One region of the Paenibacillus haidiansis genome, then DNA from elsewhere that is predicted to be linked to it. Evidence: a T-box and tRNA genes for the amino acid it is inferred to sense, from the RefSeq annotation. Region 1 holds a T-box; the other regions hold tRNA genes.
What was found. The T-box of region 1 lies ahead of leuS (leucine--tRNA ligase). A T-box ahead of a tRNA ligase gene usually reads a tRNA of that ligase, here a tRNA-Leu.
Positions count from the first base shown of each region.

Region 2: it encodes a tRNA-Leu, which carries the amino acid that the T-box ahead of leuS (leucine--tRNA ligase) is inferred to sense. The anticodon was not compared.
Region 3: it encodes a tRNA-Leu, which carries the amino acid that the T-box ahead of leuS (leucine--tRNA ligase) is inferred to sense. The anticodon was not compared.
Region 4: it encodes a tRNA-Leu, which carries the amino acid that the T-box ahead of leuS (leucine--tRNA ligase) is inferred to sense. The anticodon was not compared.

Region 1 covers NZ_JAZHPZ010000001.1:611,809-616,020, forward strand. Annotated here, with positions in the region: gene comER (late competence protein ComER) at 1-182, shown strand, start outside; gene leuS (leucine--tRNA ligase) at 179-2,620, opposite strand; T-box leader at 2,706-2,921, opposite strand; tRNA gene V3851_RS02960 (tRNA-Pro) at 3,080-3,156, shown strand; gene V3851_RS02965 (GNAT family N-acetyltransferase) at 3,303-3,713, shown strand; gene V3851_RS02970 (sugar-binding domain-containing protein) at 3,799-4,212, opposite strand, start outside.
Region 2 covers NZ_JAZHPZ010000002.1:473,432-477,643, forward strand. Annotated here, with positions in the region: gene V3851_RS06570 (sensor histidine kinase) at 1-991, opposite strand, end outside; gene V3851_RS06575 (sugar-binding protein) at 988-1,977, opposite strand; tRNA gene V3851_RS06580 (tRNA-Leu) at 2,129-2,213, opposite strand; gene V3851_RS06585 (hypothetical protein) at 2,390-2,782, shown strand; gene V3851_RS06590 (carboxymuconolactone decarboxylase family protein) at 2,877-3,221, opposite strand; gene V3851_RS06595 (hypothetical protein) at 3,296-3,511, opposite strand; gene V3851_RS06600 (hypothetical protein) at 3,677-4,009, opposite strand; gene V3851_RS06605 (xanthine phosphoribosyltransferase) at 4,110-4,212, opposite strand, start outside.
Region 3 covers NZ_JAZHPZ010000001.1:442,305-446,516, reverse strand. Annotated here, with positions in the region: gene V3851_RS02200 (L,D-transpeptidase) at 1-185, opposite strand, end outside; gene V3851_RS02195 (aspartyl-phosphate phosphatase Spo0E family protein) at 334-609, opposite strand; gene V3851_RS02190 (WGxxGxxG family protein) at 866-1,135, shown strand; gene V3851_RS02185 (hypothetical protein) at 1,192-1,350, opposite strand; tRNA gene V3851_RS02180 (tRNA-Leu) at 1,477-1,561, shown strand; gene V3851_RS02175 (Ig-like domain-containing protein) at 1,764-3,992, shown strand; gene V3851_RS02170 (ComEC/Rec2 family competence protein) at 4,117-4,212, shown strand, end outside.
Region 4 covers NZ_JAZHPZ010000002.1:407,715-411,926, reverse strand. Annotated here, with positions in the region: gene V3851_RS06335 (glycoside hydrolase family 28 protein) at 1-369, shown strand, start outside; gene V3851_RS06330 (pectinesterase family protein) at 436-1,404, shown strand; gene V3851_RS06325 (sugar kinase) at 1,540-2,454, shown strand; tRNA gene V3851_RS06320 (tRNA-Leu) at 2,546-2,629, shown strand; gene V3851_RS06315 (nitroreductase family protein) at 3,262-3,900, opposite strand; gene V3851_RS06310 (TetR/AcrR family transcriptional regulator) at 3,926-4,212, opposite strand, start outside.

The sequences.
Region 1 (4,212 bases):
GCGTCGCCGTCCCCGGCGGAGTTACCGCCGAGGGAATCGCGGTGCTGCATTCCAGTCTGGAGCATGTGTTTGCCGGACTGATCGAAACGACGCACCGGAAATACGACGAAGACCTGAGCAAGCTGGACGATTTGTTCGGCAGGCGGCTGCTAAACGGCACCGCCGATGACGAACCGGATTAACCGACGACGATATTGACCAGCTTGCCGGGAACGGCGATCACTTTGCGGATCGTCTTGCCTTCCACCGCCTGCTTGACGTTCGGCAGGCTCAGGCTGTGCTCCTGCATGGCCGCTTGGTCCAGATCCTTGGAAATCTTCGTCCGGTCGACGATTTTACCGTTGACCTGGACGACGATTTCGACCTCGGCATCCACAGTCCAAGCTTCGTCATAAACCGGCCACGGTTCATACGTGATGGTATCCGTATGGCCGAGCCGTTCCCATAATTCCTCCGCCAAGTGCGGCGCCAGCGGGGACAGCAATTGCACGAAGTTCTCGGCTGCAGCCTTCGGCACGATATCCGCTTTGTAAGCATCATTGATAAAGATCATCAATTGGCTGATGGCGGTATTGAAGCGGAGCGCCTCAAAATCCTCCGTCACTTTCTTGATTGTCTTATGCCAGGTCCGTTTGAACTCGTCGCTGCCGTTTTGATCGACGATTTTCGCGTTCAGGCTGCCGTCCTCGGCGACGAAAAGGCGCCAGATGCGGGACAAGAAGCGGTGCGCTCCCTCTACGCCGTTCGTACTCCAAGGCTTCGTGGCTTCCAATGGGCCCATGAACATTTCGTATACCCGCAGAGTATCCGCGCCGAATTCATTCACGATTTCGTCCGGGTTGATGACATTGCCGCGGGATTTACTCATCTTCTCGTTGTTCGTTCCGAGGATCATTCCTTGGTTGACCAGCTTGTGGAACGGCTCTTTGGTCGACACGACACCGAGATCGTAAAGCACCTTGTGCCAGAACCGCGCGTAAAGCAAGTGGAGCACGGCATGTTCCGCTCCGCCGATATAAAGGTCGACCGGCAGCCATTCCTCCTGCTTCTCTTTGGAGCAAAGCTCCTTATCGTTGTGCGGATCAATGTACCGCAGATAATACCAGCAGCTTCCCGCCCATTGCGGCATTGTGTTCGTCTCGCGACGGGCCGGCAGCCCGGTTTCCGGGTCGGTCGTGTTGACCCACTCGGTCACGTTGGCGAGCGGCGATTCGCCCGTACCGGAAGGCTTGATCGCGTCCACGTCCGGCAGCACAAGCGGCAATTGATCCTCCGGCACCGGCTTCATCGTGCCGTCTTCGAGGTGCAGAATCGGGATCGGTTCGCCCCAATAGCGCTGGCGGCTGAACAGCCAGTCGCGCAGGCGGTAGGTGACTTTGCCTTTGCCCTTGCCGCTCTCTTCGAGCCAGACGATCATCTTCTTGATCGCTTCCTCATTGCGCAGTCCGTTCAGGAAATCGGAATTGACATGCGGCCCGTCTCCGGCATAGGCTTCCTTGGCAAGATCGCCGCCCTCGACGACCTCGACAATCGGAAGGTCGAACTGCTTGGCGAACTCGTAGTCCCGCTCGTCATGGCCCGGTACGGCCATGATCGCGCCGGTGCCGTAACCGGCCAGCACGTAATCGGCGATCCAGATCGGCAGCTTCGCGCCGTTCACCGGGTTCACCGCGTAAGCGCCCGTGAACACGCCGGTTTTGTCCTTGGCCAGGTCCGTCCGTTCCAGATCGCTCTTGCGGGCGGCCTGTTCCTGATAGGCCTTGACCGCTTCGCTCTGGGCGTCCGTCGTAATCTTGGCCACCAGCTCATGCTCCGGTGCAAGCACCGCATAGCTCGCGCCGAACAGCGTATCCGGACGGGTCGTGAACACGGTCAACACTTCGTCATGGCCGTCGATGGCAAATACGACTTCCGCGCCTTCGGATTTGCCGATCCAGTTGCGCTGCATATCTTTGATGCTCTCCGACCAGTCGAGATCTTCGAGATCTTCCAGCAAACGTTCGGCATATTCGGTAATCTTCAGCACCCATTGGCGCATCGGCTTGCGGATGACCGGGTGGCCGCCGCGTTCGCTCTTGCCGTCGATGACTTCCTCGTTCGCCAGCACCGTACCGAGCGCAGGGCACCAGTTCACCGGCACCTCGGCGACATAAGCGAGCCCTTTCTTATATAGTTGAATAAAGATCCATTGGGTCCATTTGTAATATTCCGGGTCGGTCGTACTGATCTCGCGGTCCCAGTCGTACGAGAAACCAAGCGACTTGATTTGGCGCCGGAAGTTGTTGATGTTCTTGATCGTAATATCGCGAGGGTGCTCGCCCGTATCCAAAGCGTGCTGCTCCGCAGGCAGGCCGAACGCGTCCCAGCCCATCGGGTGAAGCACATTGTAGCCGCGCATCCGTTTGAAGCGGGATACGATATCCGTCGCCGTATAGCCTTCCGGATGGCCTACATGAAGGCCGGCGCCGGAAGGGTAAGGGAACATGTCGAGCGCGTAAAATTTCGGCTTGCCCGCATCCTCCCGGGTTTTGAAGGTTTGATTTTTTTCCCAGAATGCCTGCCATTTCGGCTCAATGCTCTGGGCCCGGTAAACATCTTGTGGCACATTATTGTCCGCCATAGTGCTAAAATCCTCCCTAAATACGTCTCTTCAATTGCTTGCATTGCTTAAACATAAAAAACCTCCCGATCCATAGCGTATCATCGCTAGGGACGAGAGGAAATTTCCCGTGGTACCACCCTAGTTAGCGTCGGACATGCTTTGTCCTCAGCTCCCTTTATACCCTTAACGCAGGTAAAACGATGATGTTTGCATCATAACTCCGAGGCGAGTTCGTTTGTTCCCTCCAACCGGCTTGCACCCAACCGCCGGCTCTCTGCATGGCCGGATCCAAACTAATAATCCTCATCAAAGTTTGCAAATATGCTTTTGAATTACCAATCATTATATAAAAATGAGCCCGCTTCGTCAATGGGGCCGCTTGCTGCGGACTGTTCACAAAAATTTTAAAGTGCCGCTCTTTACAGTTTCGACGAAAAGAGTATAATTAAGTATTGTTTCCCCCATATTTATGATTATCGAGACGTGGCTCAGCTTGGTAGAGCGCTTGCTTCGGGAGCAAGAGGTCGCAGGTTCAAATCCTGTCGTCTCGACCATACATACGCATTGTAACCCTTGGAATCCAAGGGTTTTTATTTTTGTCCGAAATTGATTATAGATATCCTCCCCCTTGCCAATGCGAAGTGAAGAAGAGGATAATAAGCTCAGCCATCCTCCATATAATGGAAAGGGGAACCGAAAGTTGAAAATTACATACGCAACCGAACAGGACTTCGAATGGGTCAGAGAAAAGGACCGCCATCTCCACGAACAATTAATCCTGCCGAAAATCAAGGGAAAAGAAATTTACTTATTACAGGACGAAAACGGAGAAAAGATCGGTTGGATGCGCTACGGGTATTTTTGGGACAATACGCCTTTTATGAATATGATTTGGATCGAGGAACCTTACCGCAGTAAAGGTTTTGGAAAAATTACAGTGGATTTTTGGGAGAATGAAATGAAGCGGCAAGGTCATACAATGGTAATGACATCGACTCAAGCGGATGAGGGCTCTCAACATTTCTATCGAAAGCTGGGTTATAAAGACTCGGGATGTCTAATACTTGATTCTCAGGCCTTGGAAATTATGCTTACCAAACAGCTTGCATAAAAGAATACTCCCGTTCAATACAAAAACAGCGGCTGACTAAGACTCGCAAATCTTAGCCAACCGCTGTTTCATTTTAACCGGCGGTTTATCGAATCATTTCGCGCAGCTCGGCCGCGCTTGCTTCATACTGAGGCTTGAAATCCGCCGATTTCATGTAGCCCGCCAGGCTGGACAGGAACTGTCTGCCTTCCGGCGTGCCGCTCACTTTGTCCGCGTCCAGCGGGCATACGAGCAAATTGCCTGCGCCCACGCGGCATTCAAACAAAAATCCGAGCTTGTGGTTGCGCTCGAAATTGTCGATCGTCTGCACGATCGGACTCCATTCCCGGGCGGTTCCGTCCATGATGATCGATTTCGAGTTCTCGATGATGTTCCACCACGGATAGGTGGAATATTCTTCGGACAGGAAGTCGCGGAACACGGGGTGGGTGTTATCGATCAGCAGCCCCATCGTGCCGACCGGAACGGGCCGGTTCATGCTCTCGGAGATAGAGCGGAA
Region 2 (4,212 bases), on a different contig from region 1:
CGGCATGCGCCACCTCTTCGCGCAGCGTAACCGCCTGATCCAGCTTTTGCAGATTGTATCTTAACAGACGGGACACGGAGACGGCGAGATCGCTCGTCTTCTCGGCGCCCTCAATATAGGCCAGCTTGGATATGGAGTTCAGCGTATTGAACAAAAAATGGGGGTTGATTTGGCTTTGCAGCGTTTTTAGCTCCAGCTCCTTGACCAGCCTGTCCCTTTCCAGACTTTGGATGTTTTCCGCCATAAGACGCTGAATGTTGTCGAGCATGCCGTTGAATGCCCGGCACAAAATGCTGATCTCGTCGTTACGGTCGCTTTCGGGCGCCTTCTTGTCCATACGTCCTTTGGAGATTTGCTTGGCGGTGGCGACGAGCCGGCGGATCGGCCCGGTAATGCTTTCGGACAGCCACATCGCCAGCAAAATGCTGAAAGCCGCGGCCGTAATAACGAGCAGAATGCCTAGCTTGTTCAGTTTTCCGCTCGCGTACATCATCTCTTCATAAATCGGTTTATAATTTTCCAACTCCAGGTCAACGAGCTCCTGAGCTTCCTCGCGGATAAAACGCTGGGTTTGTTCCGCATCGATATATTGTCCGGCCATCGTATTGGAGTCCTGAAATTCAATCTGCTCGATCATACCCTCGGATTGCTCCAGAAACGTATCGATAATATTCCGGTAATTGACCAGGGGGAGATCGCTTTCGCCGATCATTTCCATTTCGTCGAGGTCGCTCCGCAGCCGTTTCACCGCATTCAAATGCCGGGTCACCTCCGGCAAGCTCTCTTCGTCCATCTGCATAATGAAACGGTTCATCGACCGCATGTTCTCGCCAACCTCGTAAGACACTTCTTTATATAGCAAAATACGCTTTATCATCAAATGATAGCTTTGTTGCACGGTTTGCCCGCTCTCGAACAAAAAAAACGATACGGAGCTCATCACCAGCACCAGCAGCGGCAGGAACAGAATCAGCTTTTGACGGATACTCACAGGCTTTCTCCCTCCTGCACGTTGCTCTCGTTCAACACCTTTACCTCCGTATGGTAGGTCGAACGGAGAGGCTTACCCTGGAAATGTTCGTACAGCAGCCGAACGGCCATTTCGCCCATCAGGAAAGGCTGCTGTGAGACGGTAGCCTGGATTTCCCCATTCGTAATTGCCTCCAGCGTCTCCTTCTGATTATCGAATCCGATGATCAGAAGATCGTCGCGTCGCAAGCTTTTTGCCGCCTGCATGACGCCGAGAGCATCGGTAGCGCTCGTACCGACCATGATCGTAATTTCCGGGTGCCGGCGCAGCATATCGGCCGCTTGCTGGATCGCTTCCATTTGAGAGATGTTGGAGCTGCGCACGTCCACGATCTCTAGACCCGGGTACTGGGCGACAATCCGTTTCAACCCTTCAAGCCGCTGGTTTTGACTTTCGGCCATCTCACTGCCGATGATGACGCCGATCTTTCCTGAGCCGCCCGCCGTCTTGACGACCAGCCGGCCCATCATTTCGCCGGCGGCGACATTATCCGTACCGACATACGCAAGCCGCCGGCTGTCCGGGGCGTCCGTATCGATCGTCAGAACAGGAATGCCCCGTTTGACCGCTTTGTCAATCACCGGCTTGAAACTCTCTTCATTCAGGCCCTGCACTATAATAGCGTCGACGCGGGCGGCGATCGCTTTTTCCAAGAGGTCCAATTGCTCTGTCATGTTGTTCCGCACCGCCCCGGCGAATTCGATATCAAGGCCGTATTGTTCAGCCGCTTGGGCAGCCCCCTTCTCAATCATCTCCCAATAGGGGTGGAAGCGCTCCTGCTCGATCAGCACAACATGATAACGGTGCTCCCTTGCTTCGGCATGCCCTTGCAGCTCCTTGACGATGACCCCGATATTGCCCGAATAACGGGCAAAGCCGATAAACAAATACGCCAAAATAAATATACAGACCAAGAGAACGGAAAACCATGCTTTGTCTTTGATCATACGGTTCACCTCTCAAATATCCTAACTCCGTTTGTATGCGCTTGCAATATGCAACAAGGACAAACAACGCAATCCGCATCGTTTAGAAAATAAAAAAAGTTCGCAACCTGCTCCGAGAGCAAATTGCGAACTTTTCACCGGTCAGAAACGATGCGGTCGAGAGGACTCGAACCTCCACGGGGGGTTAGCCCACACGGACCTGAACCGTGCGCGTCTGCCAATTCCGCCACGACCGCTTAATGTCTTCCTACGGAACAATTTCCGCAGCGACAAGATATACAATACCACGCCGATTTGCCCAAAGTCAACAATTTCCTTCAACAAAATTTTAATCACCCGCTTTTAATTCGCCGTTGTTTTGTATAGAATAGGAACATAAGTTCTCATTTCAAATGGAAAGTTGGTGTTTTCAATGGCGGTGCCCGGCATTTCGGAAGACGAGTTGGCATTGATCCGGAGCGTCATTCTTCTCCGTATGATCCGCCGCATTTTGGAGCGGGATGCCCGGATTCTGGAGGAGAGCGGCATGCTCAAAAGCCCCGAGCTCTACACGGATATGATCCATAACGCGGAACGGCGAGCTTCGCTGGTGCAGCAGGAAATTCAGGCGGAGTTCAAGAGACGCGGAATTAAACTGCTCGGATTTCACCAAAACGAAGAAGGAATTGAGGCCGAGTATACTTATAAGGGCTTTCGCGGATATATGAAAATCTTATGGCCCGCGCTAAGGAGCGAAATTTCCTCGCGAATCCGGGCTTATTTGGGAAATGATATGGCCCCCTCCACCCCTAATTTCATGGTATAAAAAAACTCCCCCGAGCCCGGTTCTATGCCGGTTTGCTCAGGGGGTAAATTCTGTCTATCCACCTAGTTTTGCGATAGCGCAAAGGGCCGTACGCCTAATGAATCGGCGTCTCGGACAGCGCCTCCTGCACGCGGATCACGCCTTGGGACAGCGCGTTTCCGGCCAGCGCGGCCGAGGCGACGGCCACCGTTTCCAATAGCTCCGCTTCGGTAGCACCCTTGGATCTCGCTTCTTCGGCATGGTAATAGGTGCACACTTCGTTATTGGTTGACAAAGCGATGCCAAGCGCGATGAGCTGCTTCGTCTTCGCGTCCAGCACGCCGCTTTCGAAGCTCGCTCCGGTAAAAGCGTGATAAGCTTCGGTCGCTCCGGGAACCGCCTCGCCGTAAGCGCTGATTTGGTCCTTGTAAGCTTTGATTTTGTCGTTGACGAGTGACATAAGGCATGAGCTTCCTTTCTGCAAGGGATTGGCTTCTTACCTTACTACGTTGTCCCGCTATGCGAAAAATATGCCTATTCCTCCGGCGAAACCCGCGGCTCGCGCGAAGGGGCGTAGCTGTAACTGCGGTCCAGCTTGACCACATTTCTGTTGGGCTTGCGGATTAGCACATGGGTATCGTCCCAGGCGACGACAATCCCCCGGATATCGTTCTCGGGAATGGCGTCTCTTACGACCCGGACCTTTTCGCCGGACAACCGGAATTGATTCAATTCCTCATCGGAAATCATCGTTATCACCGCCTCTTGCAATCAATTTTTAACTGCCTGCTTCTATAATATTAGTTCAAAAAAAGACCCCGCAGCAAACTGACGGAGTCTTTTCATATCATGGACGGGCATTGCAACCCTTCATGATGAATTCAATGAATTGCCGATATGACTGCGGACATTCCTTTAACGCTGCGCATGCTCCTTGCTGTCGTTCTTCTCGAACCAGAAATCAAGCACCTTCGCGGACATAACCCGCTGCTGCAAATAACCGACCTGTTGAGGGCTGAACTCCTCTTTCCAGGCGATACCAAGCTCCTCGCAAAGCCCGGCGATCGTCAGCAGTTGCGACCACGCCACATAGCGCTTATACCAGAAGAACTGGGGATGCTCGAGCATATAGGGATAAAGGTCGTCAAATTCCGTATGCTTGCAGTCCAGGGCACGCTCAAAGGTTATCTTGGCTTCGGACAATTTAGCAATAAAAAACTCTGCCTTTACTACAGATTCTTCCCCCATTTTGTAAGCCTCCTCTCCCTAGTAATCCTCATTATAACGAAAAAAAGAAGGCCTGCAAAGAACTGTTGCAAAATTGGAACGAATTAAATATTTGCCCAGTTTAGTCCGCAAAAGTAATCCGCCCGTCCGCAAGCGAAGCGATCCGTACCAGCGATTCCAGCCGGACGCCTTGTTCACGCAGCGAACTTGCTCCGGGCTGGAAG
Region 3 (4,212 bases), 170 kb from region 1:
CCCATCCAATACGCCCCGAAAGGTCCCCCAGGGTTGGGGGCTTTGTTTACGATCGTAAAAGTTCCTACAGGAGTTTGAGTCAGCATTTTTCCGATCCCGACGGGAAAGCCTCTTACTACGGTGTACCCGTCAAGCAAATACAGCATCCGGTCCGATAAGTCAACGATAATCCGGTAGTTAGGCATCTTGCCGATTGCCTCCTCGCTTGTCATTGTCATTTAGTCTATGCGCATTCGACCAAATATGCCTGGGCCCTCTACAGAAGCTGTATTTTTATCGGAATACGGAGATACCCCACACTATAAAGGAGCCGCGCAAGCGGCTCCCTTTTCATCATTTTCCGAGCTTGTCCTTCTGGAATTCATTTAGCAGCCGATCAAGCTTTTGACTTAAAATTACCAATTCCCGGTCGGCCAGTCGTTTGTACATTGCGAGCCTATTCAATTCCTTCCGTAGCTCTTCAATTTTGCGGATAATCTCCAAAGCGAACAACTCCTGAGATTTAATATCTATGTAATACGTCCGCTGTGCACTGGCGACCGTTTTGCGGAAACCCGCTTTGGCACTGTCCGCACCAGACCAAAGTGGTATTATACAAATTCGATTCATTCGGACACTTATCCTGCATTCCAGAAAAAAATGTAAAAAACCGTCGAATATTGTGATTATTTTTCCTTGACTTCCGTAGATTTACGGTTAATAAGCGAACGGGTACAGCTTTTCGTATTCGGAACGCCAGCATCAAAAAAATGCATAAATATATAATGAGACAAATTAATATTAGGGGACTGAGTTTGCATAAAGGATATTACTTCCGGGAAGCTTACCAGATGAGGTTACATTTAATCGAGGAGGTGCTTCCTGTTTGAAAAAGAGTTTGGCGACTTTGCTTGTTACCGCTATGGTATCCGTTTTGTTGGCGCTCCCGGTTTCCGCCTACGGAAACGATACGACCGGCAACGGAAATACGTATAACACGACGGGTAATTATTCAACCAACACAACGGGTTATTCAACGAATAACGTCCGCGCCCGCGCCACAACAACCGGTACCAGTTCGAATTGGGGTTGGCTTGGCTTGATCGGTCTTCTCGGTCTTGCCGGTATGCGCCGTAGAGAATCGGACCGTTCTTAAGTGAACGCAAAACAGCCTCCTATTACAAGGAGGCTGTTTTGATGCTACCCGCAACTTTATCGTTCTTCGTCTCGCCCGGTTTGTTCATAAGCGATAAGCGTAATTTCTTCGCCCGTTATTCGCTGTAATGTTTTCTCGGCTTCTTTGATCACGGCTACCGCCTCGGCCGCCTGCTTCAAAGGAGCCACCTGATATTGTTCCGTGGAAATCTTCATGTAAAACCTCCTGAATTGGTATAGGGTATAGGATTCCCCGAAAAAATTCATTCCATGACCAATAAAATATATTGAATCTGAAAGCAATTCCGGGTATAATCAATTTTACGGGATTTTCCTCAACCTGCCGGGGTGGCGGAATAGGCAGACGCAACAGACTTAAAATCTGTCGGGAGTTTCTCCCGTACCGGTTCGAGTCCGGTTCTCGGCATCACAATGAAACACCGTTCGGTTTTCGCGGGAGCGAAAGCCGGGCGGTGTTTTTTTATTGGCCGCTCTTAAATTAGAACTAGGAAAAAGGTCATATTTTATCAAAAAAGGTTACTAAATTTATCCTAAAAGCCGATATAAAACGGTATAGGCCTGGAAAGGAGTAATATTCCGGCAAAGATGGAACCAAAGGAGAGAAATGAATGAGTGTTAGAAGGAAAATGACGGGTTGGCTCCTGATGCTAACGTTGCTGCTTGCCGTAGTATTTCCAAATGGCGCTTACGCAGCTACCGGAGATGTCGTCGCAATCGATATCGACGGCTCCGGAACGACGGTTGAACTGACCGTGGGCAAAACAACGAAGCAGTTGAAAGTATGGGGAACGGTGGAAGGCTCCTCCGTGAAACGCGATCTGACGAATGCGGTGACCTGGACCTCCAGCGACAGCGAAGTCGTCAAGGTCTCAAGCGGGTTCCTTACCCCGCTGAAGGCCGGTACGGTTACGATTCGTGCGGATTACGAGTCCGCGACTTCGACCATCGAAGTCAAGGCGGTTAATTCCTATGACGGATTGACCCTCGAATATTCGAAGAACGGTAAATACAAGCTCGGCACGGGCGCCAAAAATCTGAAGGTCAAAGCGCTGGCCGCCATCGGCGCCACCGACGGGGAGACCGTCGACGTGACCGAGGATGCGACCTGGTCCAGCTCGAACGAAGGCGTTCTTACAATCGAAAAAGGACAAATTACACTCGTTGCGGAAGGAACGGCCACCGTTACCGCGAAGTACTCGGGGCTTACGGCAACGTTTACCGCAACGGTCAGCTCGCCTTATTCCGAATTGAAATTGAACTATATCGTGGATGATCAAACGCTGTCCGCCGATGAAGTTGAGCTCGTTGTCGGCGACGATGATGCGGTTCTTAAAGCTTTCTCCACCCTTGCGAGCGACCAAAGCTCGGAGGATGTAACGGAAGACGCCACCTGGTCATCTTCCGATAGCAATGTCGCCACCGTGGAAGACGGCAAAATCAAGGCCTTGGCGGTCGGCAAAACGACGATTACGGCGCAATACCTCGGGGTGAGAGCGCAGTCCGTGGTTTACGTCCGGGCGCCGTACGAGGCGATCCTGCTCAACCCTTCCGGCGACCAAAGCCTGTTTATCGGCGAGGTGCTGGAAGTGGGCGCCAAGATGAGAAGCAGCGCCAACGCCTCGGTCGATGTAGGCTCGACGGCGACTTGGACTTCTTCGAATCCGCTCGCGGTTACGGTGTCCGGCGGTGCGGTTACCGCACGGGCGGTGGGTACATCGACGATTACGGTAAGCAATCTGGGCATCAGCAAAACGATGAAAGTTACGGTTAGCCCGACCATCACAGAGCTTTCGGTCGAGGAAACCGAACTCGAAATGTATAGGGACGATACGCTGAAATTGCCGAAAGTCACCGGCACGAAGCTGGACGAAGAAGAAACCGATATGAGCGATCTGGTCAAGTGGTCTTCGGATAATGAGGAAATCGCCAAAATCGAAGACGGCAAAATCGTCGCCTTGGAGAAAGGCACGGTAACCTTAACGGCGTCGCTTCCGGAGTCGGAAGTTACCGAGGCTACGGCTCATGACATCCGTGAGGAGACGGTATCCGTAAGCCTTACGGTTAAAGAGAACGTACTGGCATTGCTGCCGGACGTTGAGAGAATCAGCGCCGTCGTCGGCGAACAAACCGACCTTCCGCAAGTGACGGTCGTATGGGAAGACGGCGAAGAAGCGGACATTACGGATACAATTGAATGGACGCTTACCGGATCCAATGCGGTCATTAAAACGACCTCCAGCGGCAAAGTCCTTAAAGGACTGACGAAGGGTTCGGCGACCTTGAAAGGAACATACTCGGAGAAGACGATCACGGTTCCGGTTACCGTGGAGCAGAAAATCACCAAGGTTGTCGTGGATCCGACTTCCGTCGAACTCAATTTGAAGAAATCGAAGGCCATCAAGGTTACTGGTTATTATACCGACGGCAAAACCGTGAACCTGTCGAGCAAGATGGGATGGCAGTCCTCCAATACTGAAGTCGCTACAATCACTACGACTTCCGTAAAGGCCGTGGGAATCGGTACGGCGACGCTTACCGGCTCCTACCAGGGGCATGATGTCAGCGTCAAAATCAACGTAGTTCCTAAACTCACGAAGCTGACGGTCGACGAGAAGAGCCTGCAATTGTCACCGGGGTACGTCAAGACGGTTGCTTTGACCGCGACGTATGATACCGGGGCGACTTCGGCCGTAACGGGCAGCGCGACCTGGACAAGCTCGAAGCCTTCCGTGGCCACGGTGACGGGCGGCAAGATTCAGGCGGTTGCCAAGGGCAGCGCCACCATCAAAGCGGTGTACGGCGGCAAGACCGTGTCCATTAGAGTCACCGTAAAATAAAACGCATTTGGTTTTAAGGCAGCTTGCCTTCCACTCCTGGAGGGCGGGCTGCTTTTTTCTCTGTAAGGCGACAGGTTTGTTATGATATATTAGAAAAAAGAATTGGAAGAGGAATTTGCCAACCATGATCAGACACAATCGAAAAAAGACAGGAAAGCATCATTTATTACTTGGAATTTGTTTATTCGTTATCTGCTCTTTATTGTCGGGCTGCGCCTTG
Region 4 (4,212 bases), on a different contig from region 1:
GCCCATATTACCGCGCGGGAAGTTCACGCGGCGGCGGGGTTCCTGTATGGGCTCGCGGAACAGTATGTGTCGGAAATCACATTCGATAGTATCGACATTTCCATGGCGAAGGACGCCGTCCCCGGCAAGCCTGCGATGATGGCGGGGATCGAGGATATGAAGCGTCGCGGGTTCTACCTAGGCAATGTGAGGGATGTACGGTTTAACCGGGTGACGATTGAGAATCACGAAGGCCCGGCCTTTTACATCGAAAACGGGGAAGATGTGGAAATCGAAGGCTGCCGATCGAAGAATACGAGCAAGCCGGAGAAGCTGGTCGAGCAAGTGACCGTGAATCCTGCGGATCAGAATTTCACCGATGCCGAATAAACGGATTGTATTCGGAGGCGGGCTCGGATAATCGGATACCCGCGCGAAAGGAGCCGCTATTAAATGATTGTAGTAGGCAAACCCTCCTTCTGTGATTTTCAGACGATTCAGGAGGCGGTGAATTTTCTGGAACAGGGGTCTTCCGGGGAACAAGCAACGCTGTGTATTTTGTCCGGGATATATGAGGAGCAGGTACGGATCTACCGCTCGGACTTGCGCATCGTCGGGGTGGGCAGCGTTGAGATTACGATGAACCGCTGCGCCAAGGAGCGGGACGAACACGGGGAGGAAATCGGCACGTTTGCGACGCCGACGCTGTTTTTGGGCGGCATCCGCCTCGTCGTCGAGAACCTGACGATATCCAATACGGCCGGACCGGGAGAGCGGGTCGGTCAAGCGGTCGCAGTGACCGCCTATTGCGATCAGGCGATCTTCCGCAGTTGCTCCTTCAAGGGGTATCAGGATACGTTGTTTACGGGGCCTTTGCCGCCTAAGCCCAGGGAACGGCCGGAATTCGGCGGCATCCCGCTCAAGGAAGAACACGAATCGTACCGCCAGTTGTATCAAAATTGCTATATTGAAGGAACGGTCGATTTTATTTTCGGCGGAGCCACGGCTTATTTTGAGCAATGCGAAATCCGCAGCCTGCAGCAGCCGGCAGGGAAGAAGGGTTACATCACGGCGGCCTCCACGCCTCAAGGGCAGGCTCACGGCTATGTGTTCAACCGCTGCTTCCTGACCGCGGAGCCCGGCGTATCCGAGGTATTCCTGGGGCGTCCGTGGCGCGAATTTGCCAAAACCGTATTCGTGGACTGCCGTATGGAAGACCATATTCATCCTTTGGGCTGGGACAATTGGAGCGATCCGGCGAACGAGAAGACGGTATGTTATCGGGAATATGTTCCTTCCGGGGAGATGGCTGCCGCTTTGCGGCCGAAGCGTGTTCCGTGGGCCGGTTGTTTGGCGGCCGAAGAAGGGGATACGGATTATCGCAAGGAGCATATTTTTGCCGGAAGCGACTTTTGGAAGGGATGACGCTTCCCGGGACATACCGGGAAGAGGAAGACCTGAGAGTCGGGCGGCATAGCTGATCAGGATGGCAAGGAGTTGTTGAGTGTGGAACGGAAAGTTTTATCCGGCGGACCGGAGGTCATTACGCTCGGGGAATCGATGGGGCTGATGATCCCGCGCGGCTCAAAAGGGCTGGAGTACAGCCCGGAGGTGGAAATGTCGTTCGGCGGGGCTGAGAGCAATTTGGCCATCGGCCTGGCGCGGCTTGGGATCCGGGCGGGCTGGTGCGGACGGTTGGGCGACGATCCGGTCGGCCGCCGCATCCTTAAGGCGCTGCGGGGAGAGGGCGTCGACGTCTCTTGCGCCCCGCTGGCCGAGGGCGAGCCTACCGGATTGATGATGCGCGAGCAGGTCGGGAATAAGAGCTCGGTCTACTATTACCGCCGGGGTTCCGCCGCGAGCGCCATGCGGCCCGAGCATTTGGACGAAGCGTATATCGCCGGAGCGGATATTTTGCATCTCACCGGAATTACCGCGGCAATCAGCCAATCGGCGAGAGATACGGTGTTCGAGGCCGTCGCTTTGGCGAAGCGGCATGGAACCAAGGTCAGCTTCGATCCAAATCTTCGTTTGAAGCTGTGGAGCGCCGAAGAAGCTCGGCCGGTGCTGCTGGCGCTGGCGGAGCAGGCCGATTATTTCCTGCCGGGATTGGATGAGCTGAAGCAGCTTTATCGTAAAGAAACGCTGGAAGAGCTCCTTCCCGAGCTGGGTAAAATGTCCGCCGTGCATATCATCAAGGGCGGGCCCGGCGTGACCTACCTGTTGGAGAATGGTGAACTTAAGGAAGTGCCTTATTTTAAAGTCGATAAAGTCGTGGATACGGTCGGCGCGGGCGACGGCTTTTGCGCCGGTTTTCTGGCCGGGCTGAGACAGGGGCTGTCTCATGAGGAAGCCGTGCGTCAAGGCAATCTGATAGGCTCGATGGTGATTCAAGCTCCCGGCGATTGGGAGGGACTGCCCACCCTGGCCGAGGTCGAGGCCGCTTTGACCGGGCGGGGGCATGTGGAACGGTAACCTTTCTTTCTAACAATTACTTGTTGACTAGCTTGAAAATGCGTGCTAATATATATTCTGTTGCTGCAAAACATTGCATGTGACAGAATATGCGGTCGTGGCGGAATTGGCAGACGCGCACGGTTCAGGTCCGTGTGGGCTAACCCCCGTGGAGGTTCGAGTCCTCTCGACCGCATCAAGCCCTCAAACAGGCCTCTTCCTTGGAAGAGGCTTTTTATTTGGCCTCCGCAATTAACTCTGACGAATGATTATTGATCACTTCTCTCGGTTTTAAGGCTTTTTTTCTTCTGCGCTCCGGTCAGCCTCCACCGCTGCATTCAACTCATCCAAATAGTATCCTTGGTATTTACTGAATCTGCTCTTTCATGTATTTGTGCTTGTTGGCATTGGTTTTCAGATGTGTCGGTTCCGCAATGAGTACGCGGCGCCCACCATTTAATGGGAAATGGCTTAAAGTAGACGGTTCTCGACAGCCTAAGCCTCTGACTCAGAGACTTTTCACATTTGCATATTAATTTTGAATCATTCAATCCGCTTGTCACTGGCATTGGAGGGTAAGGTAACTTCCCGCTTCTCGCTTCTGCAAACCCTTCGTTTCCAAAAAAACGGAAAACCAAGTAGGCTATCCGTTTTTTCAACAGAAGATATTCCCGAAGTAAATAGCTCCGAAGTGATCGTAGTTAATGAAACAGCGGCAGTTTAGGACCTTATTCTCGGTCCAAAGCTGCCGCTGCTTAGATCTTAACATCCGCTTAGATGCTCTTTATGAGGAATGAATACACTGATGTGCTCCTCAAGAACTTGTGTTTATTTCCATTGCGCGATTTCGTGAATTGGGAATCGAACGGGAGGGCGGCCTTCGGCTGCCGCTTTGCCAATCGAAATAATAATGATTGGGATGTAACGCGCAGCATCAAGTTCAAACGCTTCCGCAATCTTTTCTTTGTTAAACCCGGCCATTGGATTGGTAGCATAGCCATGTGCGTAAGCTGTTAGTAATAATTGCATAGATACCAGTCCGCTGTCAACCATAATGGATTCACGCTTTTCTTGAACGGAGAAACGATCAAATAGCGGTACGACAGTCGAAAGGATTTTTTCTTTCATTTCCTGCGGCATGTGGCCCAGTTCTACTGCCTTGCCGTAAATTTCATCGGCACGGTCGGCAAACTGGAGATCGCCAAATACGGCAATGACAGCAGATGAGGTATAGATTTGCGTTGAATTAAACGGTGCAAGCTCGACCAATTTCTCCTTGGCTTCCTGACTTTCTATAACAACAAACCGCCAAGGCTGCAAATTGAACGATGAAGGCGCAAGAGTTGCTTCCTTCAAGATTTGGCTCATTTCCTCCCGGCTGATTTTCACCTCCGGATCGTATTTTTTTATGGTACGTCGATTGTGAATAACCTCGTTAAAATTAAAATCCAGATTAGATGTAGACATCATTTTTTTCCTGCCTTCTTTTGAATTATAGAATATCGGGAGAAGCGGTAGGGTTGCCGACAAGCAAACGGTCGATAATGTCGGTTAGCGCTTTTCTTTTCGCTTCATATTCTTGTTCACTCCAGTCAAAAATACCTTTGTCAAACCAGAATGAAGCGCCCACTAATAAAAACTCCACAGCCAATTCTGGTTGCCGAACATGGAATATTCCTTCTTCTACACCTAGTTGAACGATCTGTCGAGCGAAGGGGAGTAAAGCCATAATCTCGGCAACTATCCATTTCTGATGCAATGTACTGTTGATTTCTTGAT